Regions from separate parts of the Priestia sp. 40 genome, predicted to be linked through region 4. Evidence: riboswitches for the same ligand, from Rfam matches in the RefSeq annotation. Region 4 holds a riboswitch; each other region holds the start of a gene.
The links. Region 4 has a riboswitch for cobalamin ahead of ACO1DI_RS21575 ((2Fe-2S) ferredoxin domain-containing protein). Riboswitches for the same ligand answer to the same signal wherever they lie in the genome.
Positions count from the first base shown of each region.

Region 1: it holds a riboswitch for cobalamin, as region 4 does, so the genes downstream of both, ACO1DI_RS09090 (ribonucleoside-diphosphate reductase subunit alpha) here and ACO1DI_RS21575 ((2Fe-2S) ferredoxin domain-containing protein) in region 4, are expected to answer to the same signal.
Region 2: it holds a riboswitch for cobalamin, as region 4 does, so the genes downstream of both, ACO1DI_RS27025 (cobyric acid synthase) here and ACO1DI_RS21575 ((2Fe-2S) ferredoxin domain-containing protein) in region 4, are expected to answer to the same signal.
Region 3: it holds a riboswitch for cobalamin, as region 4 does, so the genes downstream of both, ACO1DI_RS18075 (sodium:proton antiporter) here and ACO1DI_RS21575 ((2Fe-2S) ferredoxin domain-containing protein) in region 4, are expected to answer to the same signal.

Region 1 is NZ_JBMPZA010000005.1:1,548,144-1,552,164, forward strand. Features, by position in the region: gene ACO1DI_RS09085 (ribonucleotide-diphosphate reductase subunit beta) at 1-545, opposite strand, end outside; gene ACO1DI_RS09090 (ribonucleoside-diphosphate reductase subunit alpha) at 562-2,805, opposite strand; cobalamin riboswitch at 2,940-3,125, opposite strand; gene menC (o-succinylbenzoate synthase) at 3,404-4,021, opposite strand, start outside.
Region 2 is NZ_JBMPZA010000026.1:161,505-165,525, forward strand. Features, by position in the region: gene ACO1DI_RS27020 (FecCD family ABC transporter permease) at 1-343, opposite strand, end outside; gene ACO1DI_RS27025 (cobyric acid synthase) at 549-2,075, opposite strand; cobalamin riboswitch at 2,168-2,347, opposite strand; gene ACO1DI_RS27030 (YdcF family protein) at 2,495-3,058, shown strand; gene ACO1DI_RS27035 (APC family permease) at 3,117-4,021, opposite strand, start outside.
Region 3 is NZ_JBMPZA010000015.1:622,486-626,506, reverse strand. Features, by position in the region: gene ACO1DI_RS18090 (ABC transporter ATP-binding protein) at 1-199, shown strand, start outside; gene ACO1DI_RS18085 (undecaprenyl-diphosphatase) at 346-939, shown strand; gene ACO1DI_RS18080 (organic hydroperoxide resistance protein) at 1,092-1,511, shown strand; cobalamin riboswitch at 1,617-1,799, shown strand; gene ACO1DI_RS18075 (sodium:proton antiporter) at 1,933-2,730, shown strand; gene ACO1DI_RS18070 (M20 family metallopeptidase) at 2,960-4,021, shown strand, end outside.
Region 4 is NZ_JBMPZA010000019.1:8,688-12,708, forward strand. Features, by position in the region: gene ACO1DI_RS21565 (M42 family metallopeptidase) at 1-235, shown strand, start outside; gene ACO1DI_RS21570 (hypothetical protein) at 588-746, shown strand; cobalamin riboswitch at 892-1,070, shown strand; cobalamin riboswitch at 1,189-1,368, shown strand; gene ACO1DI_RS21575 ((2Fe-2S) ferredoxin domain-containing protein) at 1,469-1,849, shown strand; gene cobJ (precorrin-3B C(17)-methyltransferase) at 1,863-3,485, shown strand; gene ACO1DI_RS21585 (sirohydrochlorin chelatase) at 3,504-4,021, shown strand, end outside.

The DNA.
Region 1 (4,021 bases), on a different contig from region 4:
ACATCATATACCATAGACTTTAAAAAGTTTTCAACCGTTGCTTCTTCGCTAAATGCTTTATATCCGTTTGTAATAAAGTCATTTCTAGCGCGAAGCTTTTCGTCTGTGCGCCAGTATTCAAATACTTCATCTTGTTTTCCTTTTGGTACAAGACTTGATAAAACATATGAATACGAATGATTATGAACCACTTCTTGCTGCGCTAAAATAATCATTAGAGCATTAATCGAAGAATCGGTTACATAGTCAGCTACTTTGCTAGCATAATCTGATTGAATACTGTCCAGTAGCGCCAGCAAGCCAATAATTTTTAAAAAGCTCTCTTGTTCGTCAGCCGTTAACTGAGGGAACTGCTTAATATCTTGACCCATATTAATTTCAAACGGCGTCCAGAAGTTAGCTAGCATACGCTTGTATTTAGGGAACGCCCATGAAAATCGGACGTCATCCCAGTTTAAAATATTTGAGCTCTTGCCGTTGATGATTCCTGTCGAACGGTTCGGAGCTGTTTCGTTCATTAATTCTCGTTTTAACATGCTTGTCATCAATTATTCACTCCTTTTAACTATGACAGCTTTCACATTCTTCAATGACTTCACTTGATGTTGAACGTACGTAGTAGGTCGTTTTTAACTTTTCTTTCCATGCCGTCATATGAAGATCCAGCAGCTCTTTTGCTCGGATATCATTTTGCACATATAAGTTGAATGAAATGGATTGATCAATATGGCGCTGGCGCTTGGCGTTTTGCTTAATGCTCCAGTGCTGATCAATTAAATAAACGGACTTATAATACCAGTTTGTTGCTGGTGATAAATCTGGTGCCGTCACCGGGATTTTATAGTTTTTCTTTTCCTCTGAATAAAACTTACGGAAAATCGGATCAATACTCGCAGTAGAACCCGCGATAATAGATGTTGATGAATTAGGTGCTACAGCCATTAAGTATCCATTTCTTATCCCATTGTTTTGAACTTCGTTACGCAGTTCACTCCACGCTTCGCTTGTGTATTTACGTGTTTCAAAATAAGCGCCTGACTCAAAATCTGAGCCTTTAAATAATGGATATGCGCCTTTTTCTTTAGCTAAGTTCATGCTTGCCTGTACGGTTAAGTAAGCAATTTGCTCATACAATTCATCGCAATATGCTACCGCTTCATCTGTTTCCCATGCTATTTTCTTTAAGGCAAGCAAGTGGTTCCAACCAAATGTCCCAAGCCCTACTGCGCGGTATTTTTGGTTTGTTAGTTTTGCTTGAAGTACCGGCAAATCATTTAACTCAATAACGTTATCAAGCATGCGTACTTGAATTGGAATTAAACGTTCAAGCACATCTTCAGTTACGGCTCTCGCTAAGTTAATAGAAGAAAGATTACATACAACAAAATCGCCCGGATTCTTTGTAATAATAATTTTTCCGTCTTCCGTAATTTCCTCCGTTACGACCGTTGTGCTTTGATTTTGCGTAATTTCTGTACATAAGTTGCTGCAGTAGATCATGCCCTCGTGGCGGTTTTGATTAGCTCTGTTAACCGTATCACGATAGAACATATAAGGCGTTCCAGTTTCAAGCTGCGAAAGCATAATGCGCTTGAAAATTTCAATAGCAGGTACTGTTTCTCTTGAAAGCTGTTCATTATTTACACACTCAGCGTAACGAGTGCGGAACGAACCGCTGCCTTCTTCTTCATCATAAAAATCTTCTAACGAGTAGCCCATCAGCGTACGAACTTCGTGAGGATCGAATAAGTGCCAGTCTTCACGTGCTTCTACTTTTTCCATAAACAAATCTGGCAAACATACGCCAGTGAATAAATCATGCGTGCGCTGACGTTCGTCACCATTGTTCAAACGCGCGTCTAAGAATGAAAAGATGTCTTTATGCCATACGTCTAAATATACGGCAATAGCTCCTTGTTGTTGACCTAGCTGATCGACACTTACAGCCGTATTATTTAGCTGTTTCATCCATGGAATTGTTCCTGATGATACGCCTTTAAAACCTTTTATATCACTTCCTCGGCTTCTAATATGACCGAGGTAGACACCAATTCCGCCTCCATTTTTACTAAGCGTGGCCAAATCTGTATTGCTATCATAAATACCGCGTAAGCTGTCATCAATCGTATCAATAAAGCAGCTAGATAGCTGTCCATAGCTCTTTCCTGCGTTTGAAAGTGTTGGTGTGGCAACCGTCATATATAGACTAGAAAGCGCCCAGTACGCTTCTTTTACTAATGCTGTTCGATTTTCTTTCTTTTCTTGAGACATCAGCGTCATAGCAATGATAAGAAAACGTTCTTGCGGTAATTCGTATACGCGCTTATCATGTGATGTCGCTAAATAGCGATCTGCTAATGTCAGCAATCCAATGTATGTAAATAAACGATCGCGTTCAGGAATAATGACTGAGGCAATTTCATTAATTTCTTCTTCTGTATATGTTTTTAATAGCTGTTTATTATAAATGCCGATTTTTGTTAGTTCTTGAATAAGCTGATAAAACGAACCGTACTTCTCTTTTTTATCGTAACCTCGGTTGTCCGCTGCTTTTCGATATAGTTCGTTTAAGTAGACGTCTGCCGCTACGTACGTCCAATCTGGTTCTTCCATTGAAATACGCTCTAAGGCTGCTAAAATTAGGACGTTTGCAACCTTTTCGTCCGTCATATTTTCCTTTACTGTAACAGTTTGAATAACCTTTTCCTCATACAAAGAAAAATCAAGCTGCGTAAATTCTTTTTTTAAACGTTCAATATATGCAGTTAATTCATGTAGAATTGTAGGCTTTAATGTATTCACCATAAAGATGGCTCCTCTCTTCACTTCAAAATAAAAAAATCGCTCACCGTACCTCGGTGAGCGAATAGAACGAAGATAGAAGAAGACACTAAGTCTTTTCTCAATCCTCGCTCTACCCTCTCACCTCCCGAAGAAGATAAAACGACATAAAAAAGGCAGGTCTCCTGACTTATGCTTCTTTTTACTTTAAGGCCTTCCCATGATGTTTAATCACAGTGGATCTCCTTATTTCATCAGCATTCACAGTTGCGGGGACAGCTTTGGATTTTCACCAAATTCCCTTTTAAGTCTTTTTATCAGACACCTTTTTCACTGGAAAACACAAAATATAGTATTTTATTATCAATTTCAAAACAACATATTGTGTTATGTTATAAACACATTATATAGGACAACTTAGAAAACTATCAACCTATTTTCAAAAATAATTTTGTTTTTTACGATAAAATCCTTCGACTTTTTTCATCAAACTATTCCATCATAACATGTTTTGACACGCTTGATGGAACAATGTGCTCTTTTTAAAAAATTTGTCTTATTTTTCTACTAAACATTGACAACCTCAATAAAAAAACCGTTTTTCATAAAAAACGGTTTTTACTTATTTGTATTCTTTTTCAAATGCTGTGATTGTTTTGATAAACTTTTTATCAATATCGTATCCTATCCCCGGTTTTTCCTTCACCTTTATTACTCCGGCTTCTACCTCTACTTCGGGCTTAATAATATCTTTTTCCCAATAGCGAGACGACGCAGAAATGTCACCTGGTATCGTGAAAGAAGGCAGTGTGGCAAGGGCAATGTTATGAGCTCGTGAAATCCCGGCTTCTAACATTCCTCCAACCCAAAGCCTTACACCGTGCTGGGCGCATAAATCATGAATTTGCTTTGCTACGGACAGTCCGCCAACTCGACCGATTTTCACATTGATAATCTTGCAGCTTTTTTGTTCGATTGCATGACGTGCATCTTCATAGCTCACAATACTTTCATCTAAGCAAATCGGCGTCTTCATTTGCTTTTGTAACAATCGATGATCAAGGATATCATCAGAACTTAACGGCTGTTCAATCATCATTAAATTCAATTCATCTAGTTTCTTCAATGAATCACTATCGCTTAACGTATAGGCTGAATTGGCATCAGCCATAAGAGGAATGCTTGGAAATTCATCTCGAATTTGTTTCAGTAGCTCATAGTCGGCACCCGGCTTAATTTT
Region 2 (4,021 bases), on a different contig from region 4:
AGCCAAGGGTCGCACCTGAGGAAACTCCGATCGTGTAAGGATCGGCAAGAGAGTTTCTTAATAGCCCTTGAAAGGCAGCCCCTGCTATTGAAAGCGACGCTCCTACTAAAAATGCCACCAGTACTCTTGGAAATCGAATTTGCCATATGATTAAATCCATGTTCTCTGGACCATGGTATAAGGATAGTCCGGTAAGGTGACCAATAATAATTTTAATTGTATCTCCTACGGTTAACGAAACTGTACCAATAAATACGCCCATAATCACCGAAACACATACAATAAATAAACTAACTATGTATAAGATAGATGCTTTGTTTAAAAAAATACGTTTAAAAATCAATACTTTCAGCTCCTCTAGGAAACGAGGCATGATGTTTTACATTACATTAACCATTCATTTTCCTGTCCATAAACCATGTTTCCACCCTATATAGAGTGGGAAACAATTATCTTTTATTTGTTGCGAGTGCTAGACTGTTGAACTAGGCAACGTAGCACAGCGTACTAAAGTTCTCGGTAAAAAAACAAGCGAAAGCCTCTACAAGCTATACTTTTTGTGCTTGCTCCGGGCTTTTATAGTTGTCTATTAAATGATACAGCTTTTCCATATCTACAGCTTCTCTCACATATGCTGCTGCTTTTGAAAAAGACTCCTCTTTTTGCAGACGGCTGTTGAATGTATCCGTAATAGGTGGCAATTTTTTATGTTTGCGAATTTGATTAAGCAAAGCTCTGCGCAAAGCATCGTTATGAAACACATCATGAACATACGTGCCAATGATGTTTTCTTTAACCGTTCCTTCTTTTTGATCATCTACCACCGCAAAGGCTTCCGTCATGCTTTTAGAAACCGTCTTTCCCATATGAATTTCATAGCCTTCAATCGAAACCTTCTCACTCTCTAACTGAACATATCCAGAAACTCTTTCTGTTTTTTTGCTGGTTGTCATAACGGTTTCCACTGGAAGCAAACCCAGCCCTTTAATAGATTCAATCCGGGACTCTACTGCATCGGGGTCCGTAATCGTCTCGCCTAACATTTGATATCCCCCGCAGATGCCAATAACGTGAGCGTTCGTTGCGTTCAAGACTTGATTAATGGCTAGAGCCAGCCCGCTTTCTTGTAAAAACTGCGCATCTTCAATCGTATTTTTGCTTCCTGGTAAAACAATTAAATCAGGCGTACCTAGTTGTGATGGCTTGGTTACAAGCCTCACATGACAGTCTTCTTCTAAGCTTAAAGGATCGATGTCTGTAAAATTTGAGATGCGTGGGTACGAAATAACCGCAATATCAATTTCTTTTAACGGATTCACAAGGGTTGAGTAATTTCTGAGGGATAATGAATCTTCTGCGTCAATTTCCACGTCGTGCATATAAGGAATAACGCCTAGGACCGGAACGCCCGTGTATTCTTCAAACCACTTTAGCCCCGGTTTTAACAGTTCTAAATCTCCTCGGAATTTATTGATTAACACCCCGACAACTCTGGGCTTGTGCTCAGCTGGAAGCAATTGAAGAGTTCCTACTAGGCTCGCAAAAACTCCACCTTTATCAATATCTCCTACTAACACAACAGGCGCTTGGGCTATCTTTGCTACGCGCATATTTACCAGTTCCCGATCGTTCAAATTGACTTCAGCAGGACTTCCAGCACCTTCAATCACAATTCGATCATAATGACTGGCAAGCTCTTTATAAGACTCAGTGATAACGTTCAAACCTTCATTAAAAAATTCTTGCCGATACTGAAAAGCAAACATATTACGAAGCGGCTTTCCATGAACGACAATTTGAGATTCATGATCACGAGTTGGTTTAATTAAAATAGGGTTCATATTAGTTGTTGCTTCTACTCCAGCAGCTTCTGCTTGAATTCCCTGCGCTCTGCCAATTTCTTTTCCATCCATTGTAATGTATGAATTGAGCGCCATGTTTTGCGATTTAAACGGTGCAGTTTGATAGCCGTCTTCTTTAAAAATACGGCAAAATGCTGTAGCAATCATGCTTTTTCCAGCGTCTGAGTGCGTTCCTTGAATCATAAGAGGTTTTCCTTTTTTCACTTTATCCACTCCCTACCACATAAAAAAACCTTAACTGTAAAAGTCAAGGTTTGGTCATGCGCTCATTAACACATTGTCTTGACTTATTTCTCCCACCGAAAAATAAGGGGTTTTTAAAAGCAGGTCTCCTGGCTTATGCTTCATTTTACTTCTGCACCCTTCCTAGTTTGACTAGTGGGTCTTTGCAGGTTCATCCACATTTACAGTAGCGGGGGCTGCACCGGATTCTCACCGATTTCCCTATTATCCTCCTTAGAGGCACTTTTAAAATCATTTATTCTTTATTGTAACGAATTTTATAACCATTCACAATAACGATTTTCTTCTATTATTATATATTACTGTGTTTATACTTATTTGGGTCTCGTATGCTATAATAACAATTATTTTCCAAACATCTTATGAAATAGCTAGGAAGGTGCTCACAGTTGAAGAAAAAAATGATTTATACCTTTATTGGTTCGCTTGTTCTTTATATAGTAATTATATCTTTTTGTATGTATCAAACTGCCCACAAGTCTGTTCCACAAAACGCAGATTATGTCCTCGTTTTAGGTTCTAAAGTAGATGGTGATCAAATGTCTCCTAGTTTAAAAGAGCGAGCAAAAACAGCTTTATCTTATTTAAAGACTCATAAACAAACAAAAGTTATCGTAACGGGTGGAAAAGGATCTGATGAAGAAATTTCTGAAGCAGAGGCAGCCTACCGTTTTCTACGAAAAGCAGGAATTAAAAAGAATCGCATTATAAAAGAAGATCAGTCAACTTCTACTTTTGAGAATTTTATTTTCACCAAAAAGAAAGTTGATATTCAAGATAAACGAGTCGTGCTTGTTAGCAGTGATTTTCATCTGTTTCGCGCTTCTATTATTGCCAAGCGCCAAGGTTTTGATGTTTATCCTTTAGGCGCAAAGACACCAAATTCAATTAAACTTCAAGCCTACTTTCGTGAGTATGCTGCTATATTAAAAACATGGCTGTTTGATAAATAAATAGAGTACACGCCTATACAAACGAAAAACACGGCATGAATTCATGCCGTGTTTTTTATTAATCATCTGTATCGATAACTGCTTTTGGTAAACCTGTGTATTTCGCCCAGTAGAAAATACCGAGTGAAACAAGAGCAATTAAAATTAAGTCAAGTGGGTTGCTTAGCACACCTTGTCCTCCGCCAAATGAACCTAGATAAGAGATAACAAGCATAATAATATAATAAGCAACTAGCCACCAAGCAGATTTAAGCTGCTGTGCAAATTTCACAACGTCAGTTGGTACGTATTTCTTAAACGCTACGTAGATAACAACCATTAGAAGCTGTGATCCTAGCAGCCAAGAAATTGTTGTCCATCCTGACCAGTATACGATGTATGAACAGAAGATAAATGAAACAGGAGCAATAATGCTCATGCCTTTTAATTTGAAAGGTTTTTTAAGATCTTTTGCATTTACTCTGAATGCTGCAGCTGAAATTGGTGCGATAGCATAAGACAGAATAAGTGCTACTGAACATACGTTTACTAGCGCTTCCCAAGAAGGAAATGGCAGTGTCCAGAATACGGACATTCCAAATGATAGCCATAGTGACGCACGTGGAATTCCTGTTTTCTTATCTACTTTTGAGAAACGTTTAAATAGTGTTCCATTACGAGACCAAGCATAAACTAGACGAGAAGTTGTATTCATAAAGATGTTTCCGTTACCGCCTGGTGATAAAATAGCATCAAAAATAACAAGCGTTACTAACCAGCCAAGGCCTAAAATAAGTGCAATATCTTTAAATGGTAAAGAGAATTGCTCTTGAATTGTTCCCCATCCTCCTGATAGCATATCAGCCGGGATGTTACCGATGAACAATACTTGCAGTGCTGTGTAAATAATCGCTGAAAGTACAATACAGATAATTAGCGCGATTGGAATATTACGCTGCGGATTTTTAACTTCACTGGCTACCG
Region 3 (4,021 bases), on a different contig from region 4:
TTTCCGTACGGTGAGTCCGGACGTGGAATACCATCACACGTACACAAAAGTGATGCTTCAAAAAGAGAGAAATATCCCTCTGATTATTCGCGAATTGATTCAATGCGGCATCGATATTTATCAAATTCACGTAGAAGAGCCTTCTTTAGAAGAAATCTTTTTGCAAAAAAACATCGTGGATCATTCGCAGGTAAGTTAATGGGCAAAAATCTGTTGGCTTACCACTCAGCCTGACTACGTTATTTATAAATACCAGTTAGGAAGCTTCTGACAAAAACATGTTCATTTTCTTCAGAAACTGATAAGATAGCTAATGACATTTAAAAATAAGAAAGGATTTCGATTATGTTATCAGCTATTAATTCAGTAGACTATACCATTTTCCATGCGGTGAATCAGTACGCCTCGCATGTGAAGTTTGTAGATTCGCTGATGGTATTCTTTGCAGATTATGCCCAGTATGTACTTATTGTTTTACTCGGCTTGTTTTTACTTATTAATAAAAACGGCAGCCGTGTTGTAGCATTCCAAGCTTTATGTGCTTGTGCCACAGGAGTCATTATCAATAAAGTGATTAGTTTATTTGCTTATCGAGATCGTCCATTTATCTCTCACCACGTGAATCAGCTTATTGATCACGCCGCGAATTCTTCATTTCCAAGCGATCATGCTACGTCTGCATTAGTTATCACTTTTACCATTTGGCTACATTTCAAACGTTCAGGGCGCATGTGGGTTGTAATGGGTGCACTCATTGCATTTTCACGCGTATGGGTTGGCGTTCACTATCCATTCGATGTGTTAACAGGAGCTATTCTAGGCTGCGTGCTCGCGTTGTTTATTCATTATGTTATTTTTAATACCAAAATTATGAGAGCTATTACCAATCTGTCTATTTTTCGAAAATCAGCTTATGACGGGCAGTCTCAATATTATTAAGAAAAAGCCGCAAATACGCGGCTTTTTTTATTGGGAAATTTTTAATGCATTTAATACTTGTTTTTTAAAATTAAATTTTGTACAATTAAATTACAGAAACGATAAATAAAAAACTTTTAATAAAATTACTAAAAAAGAGGAGAGATTTATACATGAAAGCTTTATATGAAACAACAGTCGTTAACACAGGTGGAAGAACAGGAGAAGTTCATTCTTTAGATAATATCTTTAATTTAGATGTTGCAACACCTCCAGCACTTGGTGGAGAAGCAACAACAGCAACAAACCCAGAGCAGCTATTTGCAGCTGGATACAGTGCTTGTTTCAACAGTGCGTTAGAATTTATGTTGAAAAAACATAACGTAGAAATCAAAAGCAGTGAAGTAAAAGCTACTGTTCAGCTGCTTCCAGATAAAGCTGATCAAGGAGTAAAAATTGCTGTAGCGCTTGAAGCTCATATCGAAGGCTTAGATTTAGAAACAGCGAAAAAATATGTAGACCTAGCTCACTCATACTGCCCGTATTCAAAAGCAATCAGCGGTAACGTAGACGTAACGGTAGAAGTAATTTAATTGCTTTAAAAAGCCCTGCTAAGCATGTAAAGCTTAGCAGGGCTTTTTTATTTGAATTTTCTCTATTCATTTGTAAGCGGTACTAGTATAATGAGGAAGAAAATGAATCATTCGCACAGTTTAGGTGCTCTTACATAGCGTAAGAGGTAACAGGGAATCGAGTGCAAATCTCGAGCGGTCCAGCCACTGTAAGCAGGGAGTTTTCTATCTTATCGTCACTCAAAACGGGGAAGGCGGTAGAAAATGATGATCTCAAGCCAGGAGACCTACCTATTCTGTACACTTGACTCTTCTAGGAAAGAGGCGGTGTATCAAGGTACGCAGTGAGCAATTGCTGTTTATTTTCATATGCCGACACATCCTCAATTTCTATAGAATTGAGGCTTTTTTATGTTTTATTTTAAAAAAAGGAGTGTAGGAAATGGAAGGTTTATCAGTTTTTTTACTTGTCTTTTTATTAGGAATCAGGCACGGATTGGATGCAGATCACTTAGCTTTTATTGATGGCCAGACCCGATATAATTGGCGAATGGGGAGCCGTTTTGCCCCGTGGGTCGGCACGCTGTTTTCACTAGGTCACGGAGGAATGGTGGCCGTCACGGCCGGGGTGCTTGGCGTGGTGATGAAGAATTTTACGTTTCCATCGTATTTCGATCATTTTGCATCCTGGGTATCCATTATCTCCCTCTTTCTAATCGGGACATTAAACACATATCATTTGCTTCGAACCAAAAATAAAGAGGAAGAGTTTGAGCTGAGCGGGTTAAAAGGGAAGTTTATTCCGAAAATCGCAAAAGGAACAACGAATCCTTTTTTAATTATTCTTGTAGGAGCGTTGTTCGCTTTAGCAGCCGAAACGGTCAGTCAAACGGCCGTGTGGTCTCTAGCTGTAGGGAACGCAGGCAAGTATACGCCGCTTTTATTAGGACTAGTATTTATGTTTGGTATGATGCTGACAGATACAATCGATTCACTGATTGTACATAAAATGGTGAATGAATCGAGTAAGTTTGGGCGATCTGCTTCCCGCTTGATGGGCTGGGTTATTGTTGTCCTCGCGTATGGTGTGTCACTCTATTTAGCATTCACTTTCTTTAACCCATGGGCCGAAGTAAACTTTGAAATGGTTGGCGTTATTCTGTTTATTTTTTTAGTGTCTATGTTTGTTTTTGTGAGTGTGAAGTCAAAAGGGAAAAATATTAAAATAAATGTCAATTAGTCAAACGAAAGCTTTAATCTGTTGAAGATTGAAGCTTTTTTGTATGAATTTGTTGAAGTTTATGGCTATTTTCGGTCTGTTATGAATAAGTTAAAGTATTATCTGTATTTAAATGATGGAAAATTGTCTGAAAACCATTATAATTAAGGATAATTTAAGGTCGTTATGTGAAACGTAGAACATAGTTATACGTACGATAAATAAAAGCATTTAATGCAAGCAGCAGGGGTTGTTTGGAGGAGGAATTGATTTGAGTCAGGTAATGGTAGAACAAAGTGTATTTAGTTATTTAAAAGAACACGAACAAGAGATGCTTGAAGATTTAGTTGGATTTGTGAAAAAAGAATCACCGTCCTACAGTAAAGAGTTAGTAGATCAGTGTGGAATGTATTTAACGGAGCTGTTTCAAAAGCGTTTAGGGGTAGGGTACGAAATTATAGAAGAAAAAGAAGTAGGAAACCATTTGAAATTTACGATTGGAGAAGGAGAAAAGCAGCTTTTAATTATCGGTCACTTTGACACGGTATGGGAAAAGGGAAGGCTGAGTCTAAGAACAGAGGGAAACAAGCTGTACGGTCCGGGAATTTTAGACATGAAAGGCGGCATTGTGCAATCTATATGGGCGATTAAAGCGATTCAAGAGCTTGGCTTATCGCTCGATAAAAAAATTGTGTTTTTCTGCAATTCGGATGAAGAGATTGGGTCAATTTCTTCTAAAAAATACATTGAAGAAGAAGCACAAAGAAGTGAAGCAGTGCTAGTAGCGGAACCGGCTGTGGCGGGTTCAGGTGCGTTAAAAACGTCGCGCAAAGGAGCGGGAATTTTCACCGTAAAAGTATGGGGACGAGCAGCACACGCGGGTAATCACCACAAAGAAGGAATCAATGCGATTGAAGAGCTTGCGCGCCAAGTGATTTTCTTGCAGGGCTTAACAGATTATGAAAAAGGTACAACGGTGAACGTTGGAACATTTACAGGAGGCAGCGGTACAAATGTAGTGCCGGAATATGCAGAAGCACACGTAGATTTACGTGTTTCTACAGAAGAAGAAGCGAAACGTATGACGGATATTATTTTGAACTTAACACCCATCTTAAAAGGGATAAAGCTCGAAGTAACGGGAGGCATGAACCGTCCTCCGATGGTGAAGTCTAAACAAACGGAAGAGTTATTTGAATGCGCTCAGTCAATTGCGGCCAAACTGGGTATGAAATTAGAAGAAGCGGCTGTTGGCGGCGGAAGTGATGGCAATTTTACAGCGGCCATTGGTGTTCCCACGTTGGATGGATTA
Region 4 (4,021 bases):
AAAGCATTTGGTGGAGCTAGCTAAGCAGCATGATATTCAGTATAAATTAGATATTTATCCGTTTTACGGATCAGATGCTTCTGCTGCTATTCGTGCGGGGCATGACATCGTACACGGCTTAATTGGTCCAGGAATTGATTCTTCTCATGCGTTTGAGAGAACGCATCAAGATTCATTGAACCATACGTATAAGCTTCTTCACCACTATGTGCAGTCAAACATGGTTCTGCTTTAAGAAAGGAATATTTAATTAGTGTATTTTTTATGCAGAACAAAGAGCGGGACGGGACTGTGATGTCTGTACTTTCCTTTCCTAAAAAAGAAGCCGACTGTCCGGCTTCTTTTTTTAATAAATACTATATATTTTTTTACTGGTGAAGCAACAGTTGGTAAAAAAGCACCTTTTTTAAAGAGGTATAATACTACTTCAACCTTTTGTACATTTTGTTCATTTACAGAAGTTAAAATGTTTTTAAATTTTTAAAAGTTTCTTGTGACAAGTTTTGTAGAATGGGTTTTCAAAAGGAAATGCTTTCGTCATAATGTGGATATAGCGATCACTACAATAATCGGAGGCGAATCTTTTCATGTGGGTACTGACGGTGTATGCTGGAAAAGAAATGAAAATGTTTGAATTTGAAACTGAAACGCAGGCGAGAGAAGCTTTTGCAAAAACAAATGGCTGTAAAGTTCTTTCAGAAGTCGTGTATTATAATGATCCTCATTTAACATTAGTAGCTATATAATGAAAAACAAGAGCTGACTTTATGCTCTTGTTTTTTTATAGCTTCTTGTATCTTACGAAAAGAATAGAGTTGAAATAAAAAAAAATGTACGCTATGATATGGTAGTTACTTCTATTATTCTGATAGTTTAAAAGGTTCATATATATCAAACAGCAACAGTAAAGATGCCAAGAAGGCTTAATAGGGAAACTGGTGTAAGACCAGTACTGCCCCCGCAACTGTAAGTGTGGACGAACGAGTATAACCACTGTGAAAAAATCACGGGAAGGTTCTCAAGTAGAATGATACACAAGTCAGGAGACCTGTCTTTATTGTGAAGTTTCTATTTCTCCGGGGAGCGGGAAGGGAAACGTTGGCTTAAAGTGGCATTCGTGTACACTCTTATTCTGACGTTTTACCCGCTCGCATATTAGCGAAGCGGGTTTTTCTCATATCCTAAAACTACATATCGTGCAAAAAAGGTGCGCAATGACCACATTGCGTTAAATGGGAAGTCTGGTGTGAAGCCAGCGCGGTACCCGCCACTGTGAAGAGGAGCTGATTGCATATGCCACTGTATTCGGGAAGGCGCAATCAAGTAATGAATCGAAGTCAGGAAACCAGCCTTTTTCTAATGCGAAGCTTACCCTACGGGATATAGGTGGAAGTGCAAAAACTTAGTTTGAATTTTCTGCGCCTCTATCATTGATAGAGGCGTTTTTTTAGTAAAGGAGAGAATGAGTGTGACGACTTGGAACTTGAATGCAACAAAGCATCACGTATTGATTTGTAATGGAAGCAGCTGTATGAGAAAAGGTGGAGAAGAAGCCACGCAGGCTATTCGAAATAAAGTGACCGAACTGAATCTAGATGAAGCGGTTCATACAACCCGCACGCGCTGTAACGGAAGATGCAAAGATGCTCCTGTAGCTATCGTGTACCCTTCAGGAGATTGGTACAAGCAGGTCACTGAAAACGTAGCTCATCGAATTGTTGAAGAGCATTTAGCAGGGGGCTGCAGTATAAAGGAATCGCTTATTTATGAATATGATCAAAATGGTTTCGTTTCTCCAGAAAACAGTGACTCCATAGAAGGAATTGACAAAGTAAAAAGTAACGCATAAAGGAGGAGCTAGCATGAAAGGTAAACTACTAGTTATTGGATTCGGTCCAGGAAGCTTTGAGCATATCACACAGCGAGCAAGAGAAGCCATTCAAGAAAGTGATATGATCATTGGTTATAAAACCTATGTGGAATTAATTCAAGGACTGTTAACGAATCAACAAATTATTAGTACAGGAATGACCGAAGAAGTAAGCCGTGCACAAGAAGCTGTAAAGCAAGCTGAAGCGGGGAAAACAGTGGCGGTCATTTCAAGCGGAGATGCAGGAGTATACGGAATGGCCGGCCTTGTGTATGAAGTGTTGATCGAAAAAGGATGGAAAAAAGAAACGGGCGTAGAGCTGGAAGTAATTCCTGGCATTTCGGCTATTAATTCATGCGCATCTCTCCTTGGGGCGCCCGTGATGCATGATGCCTGTACGATTAGTTTGAGTGATCATCTTACACCTTGGGAGTTAATTGAAAAAAGAATTGAAGCAGCTGCACAAGCAGATTTTGTAGTAGCCTTTTATAATCCGAAAAGCGGAAGAAGAACAAGACAAATTGTGGAAGCGCAGAGGATTCTATTAAAGTACCGTTCTCCTGATACGCCTGTTGGCCTTGTGAAAAGCGCTTATCGTGACCGTGAAGAAGTCGTAATGACGAACTTAAAAGATATGTTAAACCATGAAATAGGTATGCTGACTACCGTTGTTGTTGGGAATTCATCTACGTTCTTTTATGACGATTTGATGATTACACCGCGAGGGTATCAGCGGAAATATACCCTCAATCAAACGGAACAGCCGCTAAGACCGCATCAGCGACTTCGAAAAGAAGCAGAACCATGGGCTCTTGATCAAGAGGAGACTGTACAGCAAACGGCTTCAGCTATTGAAGCTGTTCAGAATAAAAAAGAAGAAAAAACAGCTTCACGAGCTCTTGCAGAAGAAGCGCTTCAAGCAGTTTTAGGTGAAACTACTTCTCCGGTCGTACATCAGCCAATAGAGTCTATTTTTGAAGTGGCGGTTAGTCCAGGGCTTGCGAATAAGAAGTTTACGCCCGTTCAAATGACAACACTAGCAGAAGTTGTTGGTGAAAAAGGTACGATGGAGTATACGCCTGATCATCAAATTAAATTGCAAATTCCAACGGCTCATCCAGATGTGATCATTGAAAAACTTCAAGCAGCTTCCTTTTTATTATCTCCGGTCGGAGACGTGTTTACAATTAAAGCGTGTGATTTTTGTGATGGAGAAAAAAGCGACGCCATCCCACATACGGAAGAATTACAAAAGCGCCTCGGCGGAATGGACATGCCAAAAGAGCTGAAGCTTGGTATTAATGGATGCGGTATGGCCTGTTACGGTGCTGTTCAAGAAGATATCGGCATTGTCTATAGAAAAGGTGCGTTTGACTTATTTTTAGGAGCTAAAACGGTTGGGCGCAACGCGCATTCAGGTCAAATTGTGGCGGAAGGCATAGCGCCTGATGACATTGTTGAAATAGTTGATAACATTGTCCGTGAATATAAAGAAAAAGGTCATCCTAATGAGCGGTTTCACAAATTCTTTAAGCGTGTGAAGAACGTTTATGGATTCGATTATCAGGATATAACACCAAAAATAAAAGTAGAACCAGCTCCTTGTGGAGATTAAGAAATGGGAGGGCATTATATGAAATCAGTTTTATTTGTAGGTCATGGAAGCAGAGATTCTGAAGGGAACGATCAAATTCGCGAGTTTATCTCTACGATGAAGCATGATTGGGACGCATCTATTTTAGTAGAAACGTGTTTTCTAGAATTTGAACGTCCGAATGTAAGTCAAGGAATTGACACGTGTGTGGCAAAAGGAGCACAAGATGTAGTTGTGATTCCAATTATGCTCTTGCCTGCTGGGCACTCTAAAATACATATTCCGGCGGCTATAGATGAAGCTAAGGAAAAATATCCACACGTAAACTTCGTATACGGACGTCCCATTGGCGTTCATGAAGAAGCTCTTGAAATTTTAAAAACGAGATTACAAGAATCAGGAGAAAATTTAGAAACTCCAGCTGAAGACACGGCTGTTATTGTCTTAGGACGAGGAGGAAGCGATCCTGATGCAAACAGTGATCTATATAAAATTACGCGCCTTCTTTGGGAAAAAACAAACTACAAAATCGTCGAAACTTCTTTTATGGGCGTGAC